Regions from separate parts of the Bacillus sp. AK031 genome, predicted to be linked through region 1. Evidence: riboswitches for the same ligand, from Rfam matches in the RefSeq annotation. Region 1 holds a riboswitch; the other holds the start of a gene.
What was found. A riboswitch is a leader RNA that binds a small molecule or an ion and turns the genes downstream of it on or off. The one in region 1 is predicted to bind cyclic di-GMP.
Positions count from the first base shown of each region.

Region 2: it holds a riboswitch for cyclic di-GMP, as region 1 does, so the genes downstream of both, M1E09_RS01635 (GGDEF domain-containing protein) here and M1E09_RS00305 (amidase) in region 1, are expected to answer to the same signal.

Region 1 is NZ_CP096424.1:62,556-68,630, reverse strand. It holds gene M1E09_RS00315 (YitT family protein) at 1-335, opposite strand, end outside; gene M1E09_RS00310 (ATP-binding protein) at 554-1,768, opposite strand; gene M1E09_RS00305 (amidase) at 1,888-2,763, opposite strand; cyclic di-GMP riboswitch class I at 2,809-2,898, opposite strand; gene pelG (exopolysaccharide Pel transporter PelG) at 2,977-4,428, opposite strand; gene pelF (GT4 family glycosyltransferase PelF) at 4,388-5,848, opposite strand; gene M1E09_RS00290 (DUF2194 domain-containing protein) at 5,851-6,075, opposite strand, start outside.
Region 2 is NZ_CP096424.1:330,847-336,921, reverse strand. It holds gene M1E09_RS01650 (dihydroorotate dehydrogenase) at 1-157, shown strand, start outside; gene M1E09_RS01645 (acetamidase/formamidase family protein) at 564-1,478, opposite strand; gene M1E09_RS01640 (hypothetical protein) at 1,648-1,845, shown strand; gene M1E09_RS01635 (GGDEF domain-containing protein) at 1,885-2,928, opposite strand; cyclic di-GMP riboswitch class I at 2,999-3,084, opposite strand; gene trhO (oxygen-dependent tRNA uridine(34) hydroxylase TrhO) at 3,361-4,335, shown strand; gene M1E09_RS01625 (RDD family protein) at 4,444-5,256, opposite strand; gene M1E09_RS01620 (stage II sporulation protein M) at 5,366-6,075, shown strand, end outside.

The DNA of each region.
Region 1 (6,075 bases):
GCCAGAAGCATGTCCTGTGTAAAAGCTGCCACATGATGGAGAAAGCTGGTGGCAACAGATAACACGGCAATTCCCAAAACAGTCGAGATTGCAAAAGTTTTTCCGATCTGTTTGTATCCTAAAAAGAAGAAAGGGATGTTCAACAGAAAGATAAATACCCCAAGTTTAATGCCTGTCAACTTATATAGAAGGATTGAGATACCGACAATTCCGCCATCCATTATCAAGTTGGGCACAAGAAAGACTTCAATTCCCAAAGCCATCAAAATGGCACCCAGCAAGATGAAGAACGTGCGCTTGATCACTTTTCTGGTACCCAGCTTCCCGTGATGCAGTTCTTTATGAATCTGCTGTTTGATCGACTCTTCACTCAAGTTGCTCCTCACCTCTTTATTCCATATTGTCGGACTTGTCCCTTTACCCCACCATATGTCGAAATTCATTAATATAGAACTGGAGGAAGAGAGGATAGTTTCACGTGAAACATTTTAAGAGGTTCCAATAATAAAAAAGGTTCTTCTGTCTTAGAAATCAAGAATCAGAAGAACCTTCTCTATGCCTCACTGAAAGGAAAGCGAATGGTGACTGTTGTTCCTTTTCCTTTTGAACTGGCGAAGTGGATGGTGCCATTATATTTTTCTGTAATATTGAAGCAAATCATGAGGCCGAGTCCTGTTCCTTTACTCTTTAATGAATAAAAAGGAGTGCCCAGCGAATTTACTTCCTCCTCGGACATTCCGCAGCCCCTGTCCGTTACTTGAATTTCGACTTTATCATTTATCCTTTCCGCTTTAACAAGTATGGATGCCCCCTGCGGAGAAGCCTCGATGGCATTTTTAATAAGGTTTATAAATAGCTGTTTCAGCTCAATGGAATTCGCCCGGACAAAACAATGTGATTCCACCTGCAGATCGATATGATTGTCGTGCAGCAAGCCGTATGTTTTCAAGAGCTCTGTCACATCATTTAGGATGCCCTTGATTTCCACACAGTCCTGGGCTAATTCTTTATTCGGTTTGCTTAAGGTTAGAAATTGCGAAATGACCTGTTCCGCGGTATCCAGTTCATCAATCATTAAATTGAAATTCTTTTTATGGCTCTGGGTAAACGTTTCATCAGCTGAGTAGAATTGCAGAAACCCTTTTACTACAGTAAGGGGATTTCTGATCTCATGGGCGACTGCAGCTGCCAGCTGTCCGGTCGTCTTTAACCTTTCAGAGTTTTGAAGCTGTTCAAAGTACATACGCTGTCTTTCCATCCGAATATCAGATAAATAGAATATAAAATATATTATTATCTGGCTGCCGATAATATTAATGACATTGCCGGTGATATCCATATAGATGTAATCATAGAATTGTCCTTTATCAACAAGCACTATATAAAAAATCGATGCCGACAGTAACAGAGAATTTAATAGCATGGTAAAGTAGAAAAGCCTTTTATCAAAAAACAGAATCGACAGTGCGGGAATAAAGCAGATGAATATGAACGTGGACCAGGTTTCAGGGTATAAATAAAAAAGCATATAAAAATACGCGGAAGCTACAAGAATGATGAGGACTTTTAGTTTGCCGGTTTCAAAAAGGGGATAAAGCAGCAGGCATAAAGATAACGAGAGCACAAGGCCTGTATGTAAAAGATACCCAGTATTGTAAAGATCCATTCTGGAATTGACCACAAATAACCCTGCTGCCATCAGCACGATTATCAGGAAAACAACTCCATAATATAACTTTTTATGAGAAAGTGCCCCGAACTCCTTCATCCATTTCACCGTCCTTACTGCATTGGATACCTGTAACTATCTTACAATAGAATCTATTGATCAAAAAGGGTTATTTCCAACTAAAAGAAGATACCCTGCTATAGGTATCTTCCGAATTCTTAAGGCTTCATCGTCATCCAGCTTCCCACATGGTGGATGGCTGTTCCGTTAAAACCCTGTACATCTTCATAATAAGCTTCGACACTTCCAAGCTCGGTTTGCATATATGATTCTCCCTCTTCGAAAAAGGAGATATTGTTCCCTTCGTCTGTCTTTCCGGTTTCCACCCCTGCAACCAATGATTTAGAATACTTACCTGCCCACTCAACTTCATTCCTGACAAGGTCTATGATCAATGAGCCGCTATCCCGGTAAGCCATAATCGTAACGCTATCGGTCGAGCTGATCACCCACTCGGCCAGCAAGCCTTTACCATATATATTGTTATAGGAGATCTCATCAAACCAGAACGGCATGTCCACTTCTAGAGGGAGGCTTAAATGGTCTGCGCTGTTTTTGGCTCTTACCAGCAGCGCTTGATAGGATTTCACTGTCGCTCCCCGCTTTGTGTTCCAGCGGGTGTATAGATAAGGTTCCACATCAAGGTGGACACCAGAGAATTTTTGCTGTGATGAAGAGCCGTTTTGGTAGATTGCCAGCCAATCCATCAGGCGGTCCTGGTTGATATACCCTTTTGGCGCAACCCAATCAGGAGCTCCGTCCAAAGCATAGATCTTCATGCCTGCAGATGATGCTTTTTCGATGAAACTGCGGTATACCGAGGGTGCAATATCCCTGTCGATTTGCACATATACCTTGTTAAGCCCTTTGCTCTCTAGAAAGTCCAGCGTACCCGCTTCATCTTTGACAATCATCCATGGATTCCAGAGCCAGGTTGCCCGGTCTTGTTCTGATACTGCATCCACATGAAAACCTGCCCCTCCAGGTAGTAAAAAACTGAACAATAATACTACAGCCATTATCCATTTTTTCAACGGATTTCTCCTCCATTCTGCAAGCCGAGGCACACAGAACGGGCACCTGGCAACCTGACAACCATACACTGCAAGCAGCGTTTAGGCTCATGGCTTTGCGTCCTTCCCTTTCGGAGAAGTTTGCCTTTTTCAGATTATTTTGCTCTTATTATAGCTTTTTCATAATCGAGCGTCTATAAATTTTTTTTTGCTGAAATCTCTTAAAATGCTGCTTTATTCTTTTCCTCCCCTTACCCCTCCATTGAAGTAGTTCAATTTTTCCGCCAGTTTATCCATCGATCCTCTCTCTTCCCTGATTACCAGCGGCTGCCGGCAATATGTGTAGTAGTCTATATTCTTCTTATAGTAGGCAAGCCTCCACAGAGCTGCCAGCACCCCGATGAAGCCGCCTGCAAAACAAGGGATGCCAAGATTCCCTTCCACTATCACCATGACAGCCATTGTGGACAAGGTGACCGCCATATAGCAGGCCATAATGAAAAGAGCCCCTTTTCGATCATCAAAGTAGAGCAAGATCTGCATGACAATAAACATAATGATGAAAAAGCAGTTTCCAATGACCAAAATAGAAAACGTATCGGTTTGAGCGGATGAAAGGGGGATTGCCGTTATTCCCAAGATGATCGCCAATATGGTGAAAATCATTTGTACCTGCATAATATTGGAGAGCTCCCGGAACAGAACGAAAAACATTTTCTTCTTTGTTTCGTTAATTTCCCTCAGGCTGTGAGGCCCCATTATTTTGGCGAAGAAACGTTTATATACCTTATAAAAGTTCGTTTCCATAGAAACCACAAACAAAACCATTGCCGGAATGATGGTTAGATACGCATAGAAGATCGGAACATCATAGAAAGGGGCCATGACAAAGGTACCACCTACTTTAACTTGCCAATTACTCCCCCAGACTATGAAGATATGCCCGAATAATCCTGCCACATAAAACAAACCATTAAGAAATAGTGAAGGATATTTTTTAAAGTAGAGAAGAAAATGGAAGTAGTTCGTGTTGGTCTTTGGAAACCGTATCCTAATACTCCTGACCATAAATAGAATAATGACCAGGAAGCCTGCCCCCATGCAGCCAAGAAGATGTGCGGCTGTTAGATTATCCATAGCCAAGGAGATTGCGGACATGGCTATGATTGCAAGGACTGCACCGCTTAAGTAGCCTTTTACAATCACCATATATTTTTTGACTGCGGATAAATAGATACTGAGAGTATTGATGATCAATAATTCAATGAAGAATAAATAGGAGACTGTTTTAAACAACATACCCAAAGGGGAAAGGGAATAAAAAATAAAGGCCAATACTCCCCCTGCCAGCAAGGTGATTGCTAAAATTCCATATAGAGAGGACCTGATATTTATTTCTTCATTTGTGTAAATTTGGTCAGCGACATATCTTGTCAACACCAAGATAAATCCGCCGGAAATCAACTGTGAAAATATAAAACCATACAAGGTCCCCGCTAATACAAGCTCTCTTTCGATGAACGGTGATCCTGCCTCTCTTAAAAGGTACTGTGCCGCAATCAATTGAAGAATACACACGATCATCGGCCCGGAAATGATCAGTGTAGAATGCGCATACATGCGCAGCCCATTAAAAAATGACCTCTTATTCATCAGCTTCTGCAGTTGAAATCCTATTCCCGCCATGAGAATCCCCCCTTTCACCATAAATTGCTTTATAATGCTCTACAAACTTCTTCATGGAAAAGTGGGCCTCCACCCTTTTTCGGCCGTTCTCCCCCATTTCTTCACGTTTATCAGGATTAAGCCCAAGCTCTATCATCGCTTTGGCCAATTCAGAATAATCCATGACAGGGACGATATGCCCTGCCGGCCCAAAGCCATCCTCCATGCCGAACAGGATTTCTTTACAGCCGCCTACGTCTGTGCAAACAAATGGCTTTCCACTTGCCAGCCCCTCCAATAAAACAAGCGGCTGTCCTTCACTGATGCTTGAAAGCACGAGAAAATCCATTTGTCCCATGAAATCCCTTACATCGACAGTGCCTGTAAAAATGACATCATGGAGGTTCATCAATTTAATCAGCTTGAGACATTCCTCATAGTACTCGGGCTCTTCATCATACGGTCCGAAAATATACAGCTTTGCATGGGGGATTGTTTTCTTGACAACATTGAAGCCCCGGATCATTGTTTTTATATCCTTTATCGGCACAACCCTTACAAAAGCACCGATATGAAGAGTATCTTTGTCTTCCGGCAGCTTTCCAGGGAGATCCTTAAACCGGGCAACTGTTACACCATTGGGAACAATCGCGATTTTTTCTTCAGGACAGCCAATTTCCATCTGGATCTCCTTATTCTTGCCAAACAGGGTGATGACCTGGTCGGAGTTGTGATAGGCAGACTTGGATAAACTGTAAAAGTACTGTATCCACAAGTCCTTAAAGTGGCCATTTATCAAATCTGTTTTAATAATTTCTTCTTCTCGCTCTCTTGTATAAATTCCATGTTCTGTTAAGAGGAAAGGTTTATTGTATCTGTATTTGCTATAGGCGCCCATCACCCCTGCATATCCCGTTGATATGCTATGGTAAAGGTCTGCTTCAGGAGCAGGGTGGCTCAGGCACCAAAATAAAGGCAGCAGCATGGACCTTAAAGACCAATAGAGTTCTGTAAAAGGAAGATCAGCGTAATTTTCCATACATATTTCTTTAGCTGCATCTACCAAATCGCTGCTGGTAATGAAGTCAGGAATGGAATCGATATCGATCCCTTTGCCTTCAAAGAGAGAGAAGAAATCTTCCCATTCTTCAGTCTCATTAACAACAAGGTTTCTTATCGCCTTTTTTTGAGAAGCATCCAGGTTATACTTCTTTCCCGGATTGACTGGTTCTGTTAAATAAGAATTCAAAAACACTTCTTTTATTTCTACCAGGTTTTCCGGCAGTGGGTATTTATATTTTCCTTTATCTTTCTCATCAGCAACGATGGCATAAAAAACAAATTCATGCTCCGGCATTGAGGTAATGAGTGTCTGAACCCAAGAGGACACCCCTCCGACAATATAGGGGTAGGAACCTTCTGCGATAATACAAATACGCATTTTTATTCCCCCAATTCAATTGTGAACTTGGATGCAACTGCACGAACCAGGTAGCGGCTGCTGTCGATTTTCTGTACTATACAGCCTTCACTTTCAACTATTGCCGTGTCAGTCCGCAGGATAAAATCCAATTTACCAGGAAACTCATTAATATACCCTTTCAATTGATCCCCGCCCTGTGAGAAAGCCACCTTTGCACCGAGATAATTCTTGAGGCTGTAGCTGCT
Region 2 (6,075 bases), 270 kb from region 1:
AGGAGGGTTACCCGCTTTTATCGCAGGGATTTATATTCATATTGCCATCGGGTACACGAGCTTTGTTCATTTATCACCAGCATATTTTGCCATCCTGCTTTATATTGGCGGTTTGCTGATGACCTATTCATTTTTTCATAAAGAATCAGATGAGTGAGTTGAGCGCCGGAATGACCTCTCGCCCATAGAGAAAGGGACAAGGCTGCTTCTTTAACCTTGTCCCTTCGACATATTTCCCCGGGAATTGTTGGAATTTTTGTTGTTTATATTGTGTTTAACTGCGGTATTAAGGTTATATATACAAACTAGGCCAATTAGAGCAGTTCTTCATCAAGACATCACTAGGAAAAATCCAAAAAAGGAGCGATTCTTATGAAGATTAAAGTGAAAAGCTGGAGAATGCTTACGCTGCAGGATAAAATGTTCATCTTGAAAGCAATCAGCCAACGTTCTCAGTTGAAACAAAGTGCCTGAAGTTTCCTATATCTACACTAATTTATCCAAGTTTTGGCCGGCCTAGTTCGTTCATTTTTTCTTCCTTAAAACCCTTCCCTCTTCCAACTCTACTCATTTGATTTCACAAATGTTGGATAACCGATTCCATCTAAAACATATCTAGGTACAAAAAACCTTGCCGTCATCAACGGGTCAACGATTTGTGAGATTTGCGACTGTCCGGATGCACTGAAAAGCATGGTGAGTTCGTTGAGAGTCAATTCAGTATGCGGCAGCAGAGTGTTGATCATGATTTCAGTTGCACTTTTGGCAGCTTCATCAACGGTCGGCTTGGAAACGATGACTGCAAGCCCCTCTTTATTTTCCACAAAAGGATAAGGAATGGCTGTGCCTTTCAGCACTTCCAATTTCACTGTCACGTTTCCGGCAATTTCAATTCCGGTCACACTGATTTCCCCGTCTCCCATTGCGGCATGCAGATCTCCCAGTCCAAAAAGTGCTCCTTCCTGGAAAATCGGTAAATATATTGTACTTCCTTCGGCGATCAGCTTGGTGTCCATGTTTCCGCCGTGTGGTCCAGGCGTTCCGTTGGAGACAGCCCCTTCAGCGGGTGCGGTTCCAATGACGCCGATCATCGGATTGAGCGGAATTTTCAGTTTATCGTTAAAAACAGCATAGTTATCCTCTATCGGAATCATTTTGACTTCCGCTTTCTCGATCCGGTGGCCCATCACCCCCTGGCCCGGTTCTACCATCATGACTCCCCGGTCTTCCAATTCGATTTTTTCAATGCTTACTTTTAAAATATCTCCCGGTTCAGCATTCTCGACATAGATTGCGCCTGTTGCAGGATTGATTTGGTCCCAGTCCATGGCAGTCAGTACCGTGTTCTCTGAAGTGATCTGGTCTCGAAAACAGTCGCAGGTTTCAATAGTCAGAGTTGTGCCGGATGGTACTTTGTGTGAGATTATATTTGCCTTGCTGAAAGCGTAAAAGATGTGTTTTTTCGATATAGTGGTCATTGTGGATCCCCCTTCTTTACGATTTTATCTTTAGAGTACCATATCGTGTTAAAGATACTTACCCTACTCTGGCTATGACCCTCGAAATTTTTTTAAGTTTATGTCAGCCTTCAGCGGGAAAGTAATAACTGAAAATACCAGACACTTACCGCGAAGGGAGAAAATCACATTGAAGAACTTTCAAGTAACATTTCATTTCGCCAGTGACCATACAGTTGTTAATTTTATAGAAGAAAAGACGGAATCCCAGGTGCTTCATAAGGTTTTCGGCAATAACTCCAGCTACTTTGATTATAAGGAAGATAATGTCCTTTATCGCGTGGCGCTGGACAAAGTGACTCATGTTTCGATTAAAGAAGTGGACTAACACTAAAAGGATGAAAGCCAAGTTGCTTTCATCCTTCTTTTATGCCCGGGAGTATGTCAATACCAGGTTCCTTCCGCTGTTTTTGGCTTCGTAAAGGGCTTTATCGGCTCTGTTCAATAGGGAGTCCAGAGTATCGCCGCTTTTCAATTCCGTCACTCCGAAGCTCGCGGTTAGATTTCCGATAATCGAAAATGAATGCTGTGAGATATGCTCCCTGATACTTTCAGCAAAAGTTTGTGCTTCTTTTAAATCTTTATTTTTTACTATCAGCATGAATTCCTCGCCGCCCCAGCGTCCGAGGATATCCCTCTTCTCTAGCATTCCCTTTGTGATTTTGGTGAACTCCTTCAGCACAAGGTCACCGGTGCTGTGACCATAAGAATCATTGATTTGCTTAAAATGATCAATATCCAGGTAGATAATCGAAAGTTCTCGCTGAGCCTTGATTGCATTCAGCAGCACTTTGTCGATTTTTCTGCGATTGGGAAGGCCCGTGAGATAATCAGTGTTGGCCATCTCCTCCAGTACCTCTGCTTTAATATAGGTTTGTTTTACCGTCTGTAAAAAAAACAGGGTCATGATGAAAACAAGGTTTGCGAACATGTATTGAATAAGGATCGATACCGCAGGAGTGCCGATCAAGTCAGGAAGCTTATATATCCCTACGCACAAGAACCAACAATACGTAATGGCTGTCGCAATCAATGCCCAGCGGATATTCAGAAGCAGAAACAGGAACATATAAAACATCGGCATCCAGAATGTAAAAGGTCCGAGTGACATGGTTTGCTCTAATTCATAGCTGACAACATAGGTAAACTTGATGGCAGCGACAAAACAGATGGCAATAATCATGAATTTTTCTGCCATTTCAATCCAGTCTCGTTTGAAAAATACAATATAAAGCGAAAAACTATAAAGGGCAACAAGGACAGGAAGAATGATCATATTAACAGGGTCCGGATTTGGCAAACGGCTTTCATCGTACCAGCCCAAGCTGGCGACAATCAAAAAAATCGGCAGCAAAAAAGCATAAAATCTGTACTTTAATTTTTGTAACGACAACGGAATTGCGTTTACCATAAGAATTCTCTCCCTGTATCATCTATTCTTGTGCAAATAAAAAAACGCACTAAAATGGGCGCAATTCGTGTTGTGCAACTGGCTGGCATATCCCTTCGGATGGTAGCCCCTGTAGTTTTGCGTCCCAGCCTTTCGACTGATTTGCCAATATTCAAAATGTAGTTCTTATTTCCTATATCTTACACCTGATTTACTTTCAATTCAAGATTTAAGTGTGTTAAAGCTATTACCCCAATCTTTGCTTTATGACTTTAAAGCACTAAGAGGGACTGTGTGTGGTGACTGTCACGACCCGGTTTTTGTCGAATGACACTGAAATGTAAAAAATTACAGTAATACTTTTTACGTTTTTTTGCTATAATAGACAATCGTAAGAGAAATGGCATATTGCATTTATATCTTGCAAATATAAATCGATAGGTGGAATTGAATATGAGTGAAACAAAACCTTACAGAGTCCTTCTGTACTACAACTATGTAACAATTGAGGACCCTGAGGCTTACACGAAGTATCACAAGAAACGTTGTGAAGAAATGGGCCTTAAAGGTCGAATTCTGATCGCATCTGAAGGGATCAACGGAACGGTTTCCGGAACGATCGAAGCGACAGACCAATACATGGAAATGATGAAAAACGATCACCGCTTCCATGATACAATTTTCAAAATTGACGAAGCGGATGAGCATGCTTTCAAAAAATTGAAAGTAAAATATCGTCAGGAGCTTGTTACACTAAGGCTTGAGGATGATGTCAACCCTCATGAAATCACTGGTGAATATTTGGAGCCGAAAGATTTCTATGAGCAGATTCAACGCGAAGATACAATCTTGCTTGATGCAAGAAATGATTATGAATATGATTTAGGACACTTCAGAGGAGCGATCAGACCGGATATCGAAAACTTCCGCGATCTTCCAAACTGGGTCCGTGAAAATAAAGATATGCTAGAAGGTAAAAAAGTAATCACATACTGTACGGGCGGAATCCGTTGTGAAAAATTCTCAGGCTGGTTAAAACGTGAAGGCTTTGAGGATGTAGCACAATTGCACGGCGGCATCGTGACTTATGGGTATGACCCGGAAGTTCAAGGCGACCTATGGGACGGCCAGCTCTATGTATTCGATGAAAGAATTGCCGTGCCGGTCAACCGTAAAGAACATGTGGTTGTCGGGAAAGACTACTACACAGGCGAACCTTGTGAGCGCTATGTGAACTGTGCGTACCCGCCATGTAACAAAAAAATCCTTTGCTCTAAAGAAAATGAGCATAAATATATGAGAAGCTGCTCTCACGAATGCCGTACTCATGAAGAGAATCGCTACGTAATGGAGCACAACCTTTCTGAAGAAGAAGTAGCAGAAAGACTGCAGAGAATTGAAGAAGAAGATAACGCTGTAAAAGCATAAATTATATATTGAAAGCTTGAGGATCTCATCCTCAAGCTTTTTTATTTCTTCATCGCTTTAAAGCACTAAGAGGGACAGTCCCTCTTAGTGCTTTAGAGTACTGAAGTGTCAGAGTTCGAATTCCCATTCATCTTTCATATACAGATAGGTGACGAGCAGGCAGTTTTCGAGCTGCTCGAAGGTTTTGCCGTCCTGGTCGATTCCGGCTTTCGGGAGGATGATTTCGGCGATTTGCCTTGTCAGGATGTTTCGCTGATCCTCTTCCAGTCCGTTGAAACGCTGGCTGTAGGTTTTGAGCAGCTTCCACTCTTTTTCCCCAAGCGGCTTCAATGCTCCCTCATCGAAGTTGATGCTTTCTTTGCTTAATCCTCTTGACGCTATTTCTTTTTCAATTGCCGTTTTCTTCCCCGGCTTCTTTTTCCCTCGTTCATGGACGACAATCGTTCCAGCTGTGATATCGCCGAGGCGTTTGTGTTTGCTGTGGAAGAATACCATCAGCATGCCGACGAAGTAATAAGCCGGCAGCATATCAATGATTCTCACCAGGTTACGGATAAAACTTGATAACAACGTGATGCTCTGGCCGTTTTGCTGGATTACGCGGATACCTATTAATTTTTTCCCAAGCGTTCTTCCACCGGAAAAGAATTCATAAACGAAAAAATATCCCCAGTTAAGGACGAATATCGCCACCACTGCAAGCGCAAGCGTGCCGGAACTAAACGCCTGTGTTTCCATCAAAAAAGGATCATACGTCTGCAAATTCATGGACATGATCACTAAAATAATGATGACTATATTAATAACCGTTAACAGCAGCTGGTCAATCATGAACGCTGCTGCCCTGCTCCCGAGCCCTGCAGTCTGAAACTGAAGAGACACATACTCGGGAGTCTTTATATCTACTTGCTCATCATGCATTATGAATTCCTCATTTCTTGTCTTTTGTACTATAATAGTAGATAGGTGACAGGCACGACCCGAAGTTTGTCGAATACATTCAGAATTTTTAAAAAAGCAGGTGTTACATATGAATTCGAAACAATTCATCCAGCAGAATCGCCAGGAGTGGAAAGAGCTGGAGGAACTTATCGCCACCATGCACAAACGAAAAAGCAAAATCAAGGGGACGGATATCGACCGATTCAGCCGGCTCTATCAGAAAGCCGCCCAAAATTTGTCTTACAGCCAGACCTACTTTCCCCAGGAAGAAGTCACACCTTATTTAAATGATCTCGTCTCAAAATCTCATAATCTTTTATATCGTGACCAAGTTTCCAGTTTCAAGCAGGTTCGCCACTTTTTCAGCGTCACCTTCATCGGACTTTTCCTCCAACAGTGGAAAATGATCCTGTTTGCCATGCTGCTTTTTACCATTGGCGCCCTGGGGAGTTTCTTCTCTGTAGCCGATGATCCGCTCCATATCTATTCAGTTCTTCCCGAAAGTATGGCACAAAACTTCGATCCTGAACGGCTTGGCGATAATGAAGGGGCAGTGGATTCACCTATGATGTCCGCGACCATCATGACCAACAACATTCAAGTGGCCATCCTCGCTTTTGCCGGAGGGATCACTTTTGGGTTGCTAACCGTTTATCTATTAATCTATAACGGCATCATCGTCGGCGCGATTGCCGCGCTCTTCTGGCATTACGGTAAAAGCTATGAATTCTGGGCTTACATTGTGCCCCACGGCATGATTGAGCTTACCGCCATCTTCATCGCAGGAGGTGCCGGCCT